2 regions of the Lysinibacillus sp. JNUCC 51 genome follow, and region 1 is predicted to be linked to the other one. Evidence: riboswitches for the same ligand, from Rfam matches in the RefSeq annotation. Region 1 holds a riboswitch; the other holds the start of a gene.
The links. Region 1 has a riboswitch for cobalamin ahead of JNUCC51_RS13635 (ATP:cob(I)alamin adenosyltransferase). Riboswitches for the same ligand answer to the same signal wherever they lie in the genome.

Region 1 (4,220 bases):
AAAGCAAGTAAAATAAGTGCACTGCCAATACCTGTTCGATCTTTCCCTACCGCACAATGATGAACAAGCCCTAAATTTTCAGGATGTTGAATCGTTGCCATTAACTTTTTAAACGAGCCATTATTAAAAGGCATTTGTGCATAAAAGTCTCGGAACATCTCTGGGCTTACAACCTTATAAAAATCTTTTCCACCAGTGTTTGTAGGCATCTCAAAAGCATGATTCCCCTTTGCCGGTATTTGAATATACTTGGCATACGGAAATACCGGATTAGGATTATTTTGAGCCTCGTGGTTGTCTCGATAATCAAAAATTGTTTTCACACCTAGCGTTTCAAATAGCTCCTTATCCGCTTTCGTCATTTTACCAAGTGCTGCTGAACGATAAATCAAACCATGCTTAACAGCACGCCCATCTCTCGACTTGTATCCACCCATATCACGAAAATTATGAACTGCTTCAAACGGAACAATCTTTATATCAAACTGTTTCACTCACTGCACCTCTCTCTATTAGCAAGCATTCTTATCTCTATTTTATAGAACAATTCGATATAATACCAATTTTCGCACTAGGAAATGTCATACAGTACTTAGAGCAATCAGGCGATTTATTTGAGCGCTTCTTTATCGAAGCGGAGTAGTTATCCACCTTATCCAATCAAATATGCCTCGGCATATTTGCGTCCAGAGTCGGCTTTGCATTTTCATAAAGAAGTTAAAAAGCTGCCCATAAAGGACAGCTTCAAAATACTTTTTTTCAATATAGACTATTTAAATAACTCAGGGTATGCTGCTTTTGCTATTAACTCAACAGCTTCGCCAATACGTGGACCAGGACGGTTTGAAATATCAGTATCAATATAGTAAACTTCTTTATCTTTAATAGCAGTCATTGAATTCCATCCATCACGAGAAAGGATTTCTGCCGCCGGGTCTTTCATATAGTCTACTGTTGTTAAAATGACATCTGGGTTTTTCGCAATGACATCTTCCTCCGATACCTTCGCCCAGCTTTGGAGGTCAGCAAAAACATTGTTCACATTTGCAGCATTTAAAATCTCTTGCTGGAATGTACCAGAACCAGCTGTATAAATGTCTGGCTTTGGACTAATTTCTAAATAGATATTTTTTGGTTCTTTCACATCTTTAACTTTCGCTTGGACATCTGCAATTTTACCTTTAATATCTTCATTTAACTTGTCGCCCTTATCTTTGATTCCCATAACCGTTGCGATTTGTTGGATATCCCCGTAAACATCATCAAATGATTTAGCTGATTGAATAGCAAACACTTTAATACCAGAATCTTCGAGACCTTTTAATGCATTTAAATTTTCATCATCTTTGACACCAGTTGTATAGGCAATAACGACATCTGGCTTTAACGCTAAAATACGCTCACTGTTGAATTTTGTAGAATCAGAAACACGCTCAATTTTTTGCGCTTCTTCTGGATACGAATCATACTTAGTTGCACCAACGATTTTATCACCAACACCTAGAGAAAATAAAATTTCTGTATTACTCGGTTGTAATGAAACAATAGTTTTAGGTACAGCAGCAAACTCTACTTCTACACCACGGTCATCCTTAACTTTATAGCTAGTTTTCTCAACTTGTTGATCTTCCTTAGAAACAGTCTCTTTATTTGTATCCTCTTTCGTGCCACAGCCAACTAATACGAGTGCCAGCATCAACACAGAAAGCCATTGTAGTTTGAACATTTTCTTCATTTCATTGATTCTCCTTTTTCTTCTTCATCGGGTACGACTTACTAATAAACGGTATTTCAGCAATACCAGCATACTGATTCATATAGACAGCCATTACAAAAAATACATTGGCTAGCAATCCTAAATAATCAAAGAGAATAGCTGGTACTTCGCGTTCTTCAGATACTTTGTGCAAAACACGGTATGATTTTTTCGCCTCACTACGACATAAATGCAATGCAGAAGCTGCCTCTGTTCCTTGAGGTAATACAAAGTTTTGTATTTCCTCTTTAACATGACTAACATAGAAATCATAGCGATCACTAAGCCAAGTCAAATCATCTTCGGTTACAGCTAATTTGCCTCGGACTGAGCCATTTACATGGTAAGCCATTGGTAAAATGGCTAGTAAATCATCTGCTACTACCTCTACCGTCTCCTTTTTTACCGCCGCCAAAGCGACCCCAATATGTGTTGTAAGGCTATCCGTTCGAATTTCAAAATCAACTGTTGATGCCTTTTCACGCATAAATGGATAACAAGAATAACGCGCATCTTTTTTCAAATCTAAGTCCCCGCTTTCCTTCGTGAAAAATTCTTACTTCATTCACACCCTTCCTAGGATTTCTTCAGGTAAATTATAAGTGTACATAAAAAAACGCTGTTCCCACTCATAAGGAAACAACGAAAATAACATAAATAGTGTCGTAGCAGACACGATATAGCCTATGTAATTGCCGCATATTCTCCTAGCTTCCGAAGAGTTATCATACGTTCAAACAAAGGTCGGTCTCCTGGCTTGTACAGTTCACAACATTCAATCACATTGTGAGTCATAAAAAACCTGCCCATCAGACAATTCGACAGTGGTATATCTTTATGAGTCCTGTACTTACAGTTGCGGAAACAGCTTCGGTTTTTCACCGAATTCCCGATTATGCTATAGTTCAGCACCCTTATTCTGCAAGAATTATTCACTTGTTAAGCAGTTTAACATAGATTAATAGGAAAAAATAGCTGTGGAATTAGAATAAACAAATACGTTGGATAAAAATCAAGCAGGTATTACCTTATGCACTCGGGTGATCTCATTGCCCACAAGGGTATTTCTCATGCTTGTGTAGGGATTTCTTATACTTTTAGATTGATGTTATAAAGGCTATCTCTCACCGAGAGAATTTGCGCAAAAAAACAGCTTTTTTTAACGGATGGCATTCTTATATTTCTTTTTGTATTTAACATCTTCTTCTTCTTCAATTAAACGCCGTGCAATCTCTAGTAGTTTCGGGTCTTTCGTTGCATCGAATAGCTTTTTAAAAGATACAATAATATCATAGCGAATCAACTTCGGGTGCTTTTCGTCTAAGCATATTTGAAATCTTTTCGCCAAATATGATACGACTAAATCTCTTTGTACCTGCCCTGCTAAACCTATTCTCCAAATTGCCTGCAAAGTACGCCTTGCAGTTTCTGTTTTTTCATCATACGTTACTGCCCAAATCTTTAAAAAGTCCTCTAATACTCTTTCTTCAGGATCACTTTTTGCAGCCAACGCGCATAAAAATTGTGCAGCACTTGCACGCACATGTCCATTTTTGTATGTAAGAGCCTGAACAAGTTGTTCCCAAACTGAATATGTCCAATCAACTGGTTCCTGCATAATTTTCATCAGTTCTTCGTATGATTTGTATTGCATATCACGGTCACGCTCTGTTAAATTACTAAAAAGTTGCAAAATCTCTTTTTCCATGATTCATCCCTACCTTTATTGTTTCAGAACGTAAAAAAATGGCGAACTTATAGGTGTTGTCTTAATTTATATAGTTGGTTACTTTACTACTATTAAATTAAAGTCACAAATAACTTTATTTCCAACAAAGATCCCTAATTGTATATCTCAAAATTATCAGAAATGAGGATCACTATGCAAGGAAACATTTCTTTCGACTATTAAAGACAAATTTTACGTGTTAGCTTTATGATTGGAATTGACAAGGAAAATACGCCATAATGACGACAATCATTTTATAAATAAATGTTGTGATCCCTTTCCTCGGCTCCACTTTAGTAAACGGGACTATAATAGTAAATATATCCACCTGTGTAAATTTATTCATCACAGATGTTATTTTACTCATTATTCACCGAGTAGTCGAGCCTAAATTAATAGATAACTATAGATTGGTTTACTCGGAGGATCTTAAATACCATCAAAAAAAAAGTCATCTTTGTAATTTTTCTTTTACAAAGATGACTTTTTTGCTATTTAAATCGTCTATATAATAGTAAGGCTTACTGAATACGACCGAAGCCTACTAAATATTGATTCCACCAATCAAGTGATTCAATGACAACACCTTTATTTTGAGCGTCGATCATCATGTTGTTTCCTAAGTAAATACCTACATGCGCTACGCCTGAACCATAGCTGAAGAATACTAGGTCACCTACACGTGCTTCACTTGCTGAAATACGTTGTGTCGCTAAATATTGTTGTGATGCTGTA
Region 2 (4,220 bases), 1.0 Mb from region 1:
GCTTTGCTCAAGGCTATATACTTTCACATGCTGAGCCAGGTTTTTACTGTCCTGTTACTTTAACAATGGCAACTGCTTATTTACTTGATCATTATGCAAGTGATGAGGTGAAGGAGCGCTTTTTACCACATGTATGTGCAACAGGAGACACAGAGCTATATGAGGGAGCAACATTTTTAACGGAGCGACAAGGTGGCTCTGATGTTGGGGCGAATGTTGTAGAGGCAAGAAAGGACGGCAATCAGTATCGTTTATATGGGGAGAAATATTTTGCATCTAACGCAGGAATGTGTGGAGTAACCATGGTATTGGCACGAATGGAAGGAGCTCAGTCAGGTTCAAAGGGCTTAACATTGTTTGCAGTTCCATGGCGAAATGACGATGGCACTGTTAATAACCTGCGCATTCGTCGTTTAAAGGATAAACTTGGCGTTAGAGCAGTACCTTCTGGTGAGGTGGAATTTGATGGTGCGCTAGCATATGTTGTAGGTGACCCGAATAAAGGAATTTACTATATGTTAGAGGCGCTTAATTTATCAAGAATTTGCAATGCGGTTGCTTCTATTGGCATCATTCGCCGCGGCTATTTAGAGGCGAAGCATTATGTGACAAATCGACATGCCTTTGGTAAGCCTTTAACGCAATATCCTATGATTCAGGACACACTAGGGAAGTTCGCTGCAAAGCTTCATGTAGAAGTTGCCACGGTTTTTGATCTTATTCAGCTGTACGATAAAGTAACTAGTGGACAGGGGAATAAAGAAGACATCATTTTGAATCGCTTGTATATTGCTATCATGAAAAAAGAAACGGCAGAGCAAGCTGTACATTATGCTAGTGAAGCCATTGAATTACATGGCGGAAACGGCTATATTGAAGATTTTGTTACACCTCGATTATTACGAGATGCACAGGTACTTACTGTGTGGGAGGGAACTGCGAATATTTTAGCTTTAGAGCTTATTCGTTTAGTTGAAAAGTTCCATGTGCACGAAATGTTTGTTCGTGTCATGGGAGAACGTCTAGAAAAACTAGCTGACGATCCATTAGTTGAAATTGTAGTGGAGCAATTAGCAAAACTAGATTCAACTTTGCAAACATTTAGCCGTTTAAATGATGCAACGAAAACGTTTGAGGCAAAAAAAGTCGCAGAGAAAATGGCGCATTTATATGAAAGTGTGGTAGCAGTCGAATGGGCACAAAGATTCGGCGGCAAATATGAGAAACTAGCAGATATTTATTTAGAGGACACATGGGCATTGCGTGAAATGGGTGCACCAATGAAAACGGTGCAATATTTTTCAGATATAGTTTAACTTCTTTAAGTATGCCGGGCATAATTGATTGATTAGAAGTCGTCTCGAATGGAGGCGACTTCTTTAATTTTCATGTATAATACAATCAACTGAATATTATAAAGGTTCTTTACTTAAGTAAAGTGAAAAGGGAAATCGGTGTAATTCCGATGCGGTCCCGCCACTGTATGTGTGAGTTTTTTCAATCTGCGCCACTGAAAATTTCGGGAAGGCTTGAAAAAGCGTATGAAGCACAAGCCAGGAGACCTGCCTTTATAGAAAACACGTTATAGCCTACGAGGATAGGATGGTGGATTTTGTATATGTATTTTTGTGCAAATTTGACCCCCTCATTGTTTTATGATGAGGGGTATTTGTTTTGGAAGATGAATGTCGATAAATTTAAAAAAGTGGGCGATAAACTCACAATGTTAGTTGATAAACCCACGATATTAGAAGATAAAAATTAAAATGTATCGGTAAATCAGAAAAACAAGTCGTTAAAATCTATATGCACAAATAGACTAAGGAGGATTCACATGAAGAAAATTTGGAAAATAGGATTATCAGCATTTTTAGCTCTTGGCTTGCTGGCTGCATGTAATACTAAAGAGGCAACAAATGAAAAGCCGTCATCTTCTGAGCAACAAGAGACAACAAAAGTAGATCAAGCAACATTTCCAGTGACGATAACGGATGCTACTGGCAAGGATATTACGCTAGAGGCGCCTCCTGAAAAGATTGTCTCTCTCATTCCGAGTAATACAGAAATTTTATTTGGACTTGGCTTAAATAATGAAATAGTTGGTGTGACAGACAATGACGATTATCCAGCAGAGGCCACTAAAAAAAATAAGGTTGGCGGTATGGATTACAATGTTGAAAAAATTATTGCGTTATCGCCAGATATCGTTTTTGCACATGCATCGGGTATGGGGAATTCAAAAGGAGCAATTGAACAACTTGAGGCTGCAGGTGTAAAAGTATTTGTTGTAGCGGATGCAAAAAACTTTAATGAAACTTACACAACGATTGAACAGCTTGGTCAAGCAACAGGGAAACTAGAAGAAGCTAAAAAAATTGTTGCAAATATGAAGGCGAAAGTTAAAGAGATTGAAACGAAACTTGATGGTGTTGAGCCAAAGAAAGTCTTTGTAGAATCTTCTGATGAGCCACAAATTTATACAACTGGTAAAGGTACATTTATGAATGAAATGCTAGAAATGATTCATGCCGAAAATGTGGCAGCAGATGTTAATGACTGGTATCAAATTGATGCTGAACAAATTATCGCGAAAAATCCAGATGTCATTGTTGTGGCATATAATTATGTACCAGATATTTTAAAGAAAATTCCACAACGTGCAGGCTTTGAGACAATTACGGCAGTAAAAAATAAAGCCATAGTACAAGTAGATGAAAATATAACAAGTCGTCAAGGTCCTCGTTTAGCAGATGGTCTTGAGGAATTAGCGAAAGCCGTCTACCCTGAGGAGTTTAAATGAGTAAAACAATTGTAGCCTATGTAACAGCAATTACGCTTCTAATCATTAGCATCTGGTGTGGTGTAGCGATAGGCTCAGTTCATATTCCGCTAGAAGTATTGTGGAATAAGGCGGCTGATGAAACAGCTGCCAATATTTTATGGAAAATTCGATTACCCCGAGTCCTGCTAGCAGGGCTTGTAGGGGCGTCACTTGCAATTGCAGGGGCAGCTTTTCAAGGCTTATTAAAAAACCCTTTGGCTGATCCTTATACGTTAGGTGTTTCCTCTGGTGCATCAGTTGGCGCAGTCTTGACGATTTTTTTTAGTATATCTCTACCTGTAGTAGGCCATTTTACATTGCCGACCTTTAGTATGATAGGTGCCATATTAACGATGGTTGCTGTCATGGGCTTTGCTAGAATAGTAGACCGCTCGCTAAAAATGGAAACTCTTATTTTAACAGGGGTTATATTTAGTTCATTTTTAGGTTCCTTGATTTCATTAATGATTGCATTATCTGGTGAGGAGTTACGCCAAGTAATCGGATGGCTGCTAGGCTCAGTATCGATGCGTGGTTGGCCATACGTTCAGATGATTATCCCGTTTGTAATAATTGGCTCAATCATGCTTTGGACACAAAGACGCGAGTTAAATGTTCTGTTATATGGTGAAGAGCGCGCGAAGCATTTAGGTGTCAATGTTAAGCGCAGTAAATATATTATTTTAGTGGGTGGATCAATGTTGACAGGAGCAGCGGTAGCTGTTTCTGGAACGATTGGCTTTGTTGGTTTAGTTGTGCCGCATATGACGAGAATGGTTTGGGGTTCCGATCACCGTCATTTATTGCCATTATCGTTTTTAAATGGGGCAACTTTGCTGATTATTTGTGATTTAATAGCACGAACTATTATTGTGCCAAGAGAGCTACCGATTGGTGTTATTACTGCATTTATTGGGGCGCCCGTTTTTTCTTATATTTTTTATAAGCAACGTAGAAGCAAGGGGGTACGGGCATGATTGTTGTTGAACATCTTTCCGGCGGCTATGAAGACGTACCTATCGTCCAGGATATAAGTTTTTCCGTTGAAAAAGGCAAAATACTAGGGATCTTAGGGCCAAATGGTAGCGGAAAATCCACTCTGTTAAAAGTAATGAGTGGCATATTACCAGCAACTGCAGGCACTATATTAGTAGATGGTAAAAATATTAGCTCTTACAATGCTCGTGCATTAGCAAAAAAAATGGCGGTGCTACCACAATTACATGCTAATGCTTTTTCAAACAGTGTTCGGGAGGCAGTATCACTTGGACGTTATCCACATCAAACAGGCTTCTTTTCAAGCTGGACTGATCGTGATGAACAGGCAGTCCAACATGCTATGATGCAAACTGGTGTGAAACGCTATGAACACACACCGATGGAATTTTTGTCGGGCGGT

Region 2: linked by a shared signal. The riboswitch ahead of JNUCC51_RS08750 (ABC transporter substrate-binding protein) and the one ahead of JNUCC51_RS13635 (ATP:cob(I)alamin adenosyltransferase) in region 1 are both predicted to bind cobalamin.

Annotation. Positions count from the first base shown of each region.
Region 1 is NZ_CP065545.1:2,809,108-2,813,327, reverse strand. It holds gene JNUCC51_RS13645 (tyrosine-protein phosphatase) at 1-494, opposite strand, end outside; gene JNUCC51_RS13640 (ABC transporter substrate-binding protein) at 770-1,735, opposite strand; gene JNUCC51_RS13635 (ATP:cob(I)alamin adenosyltransferase) at 1,737-2,279, opposite strand; cobalamin riboswitch at 2,482-2,688, opposite strand; gene JNUCC51_RS13630 (hypothetical protein) at 2,916-3,464, opposite strand; gene JNUCC51_RS13625 (C40 family peptidase) at 4,007-4,220, opposite strand, start outside.
Region 2 is NZ_CP065545.1:1,781,635-1,785,854, reverse strand. It holds gene JNUCC51_RS08755 (acyl-CoA dehydrogenase family protein) at 1-1,316, shown strand, start outside; cobalamin riboswitch at 1,402-1,584, shown strand; gene JNUCC51_RS08750 (ABC transporter substrate-binding protein) at 1,835-2,800, shown strand; gene JNUCC51_RS08745 (FecCD family ABC transporter permease) at 2,797-3,798, shown strand; gene JNUCC51_RS08740 (adenosylcobinamide amidohydrolase) at 3,795-4,220, shown strand, end outside.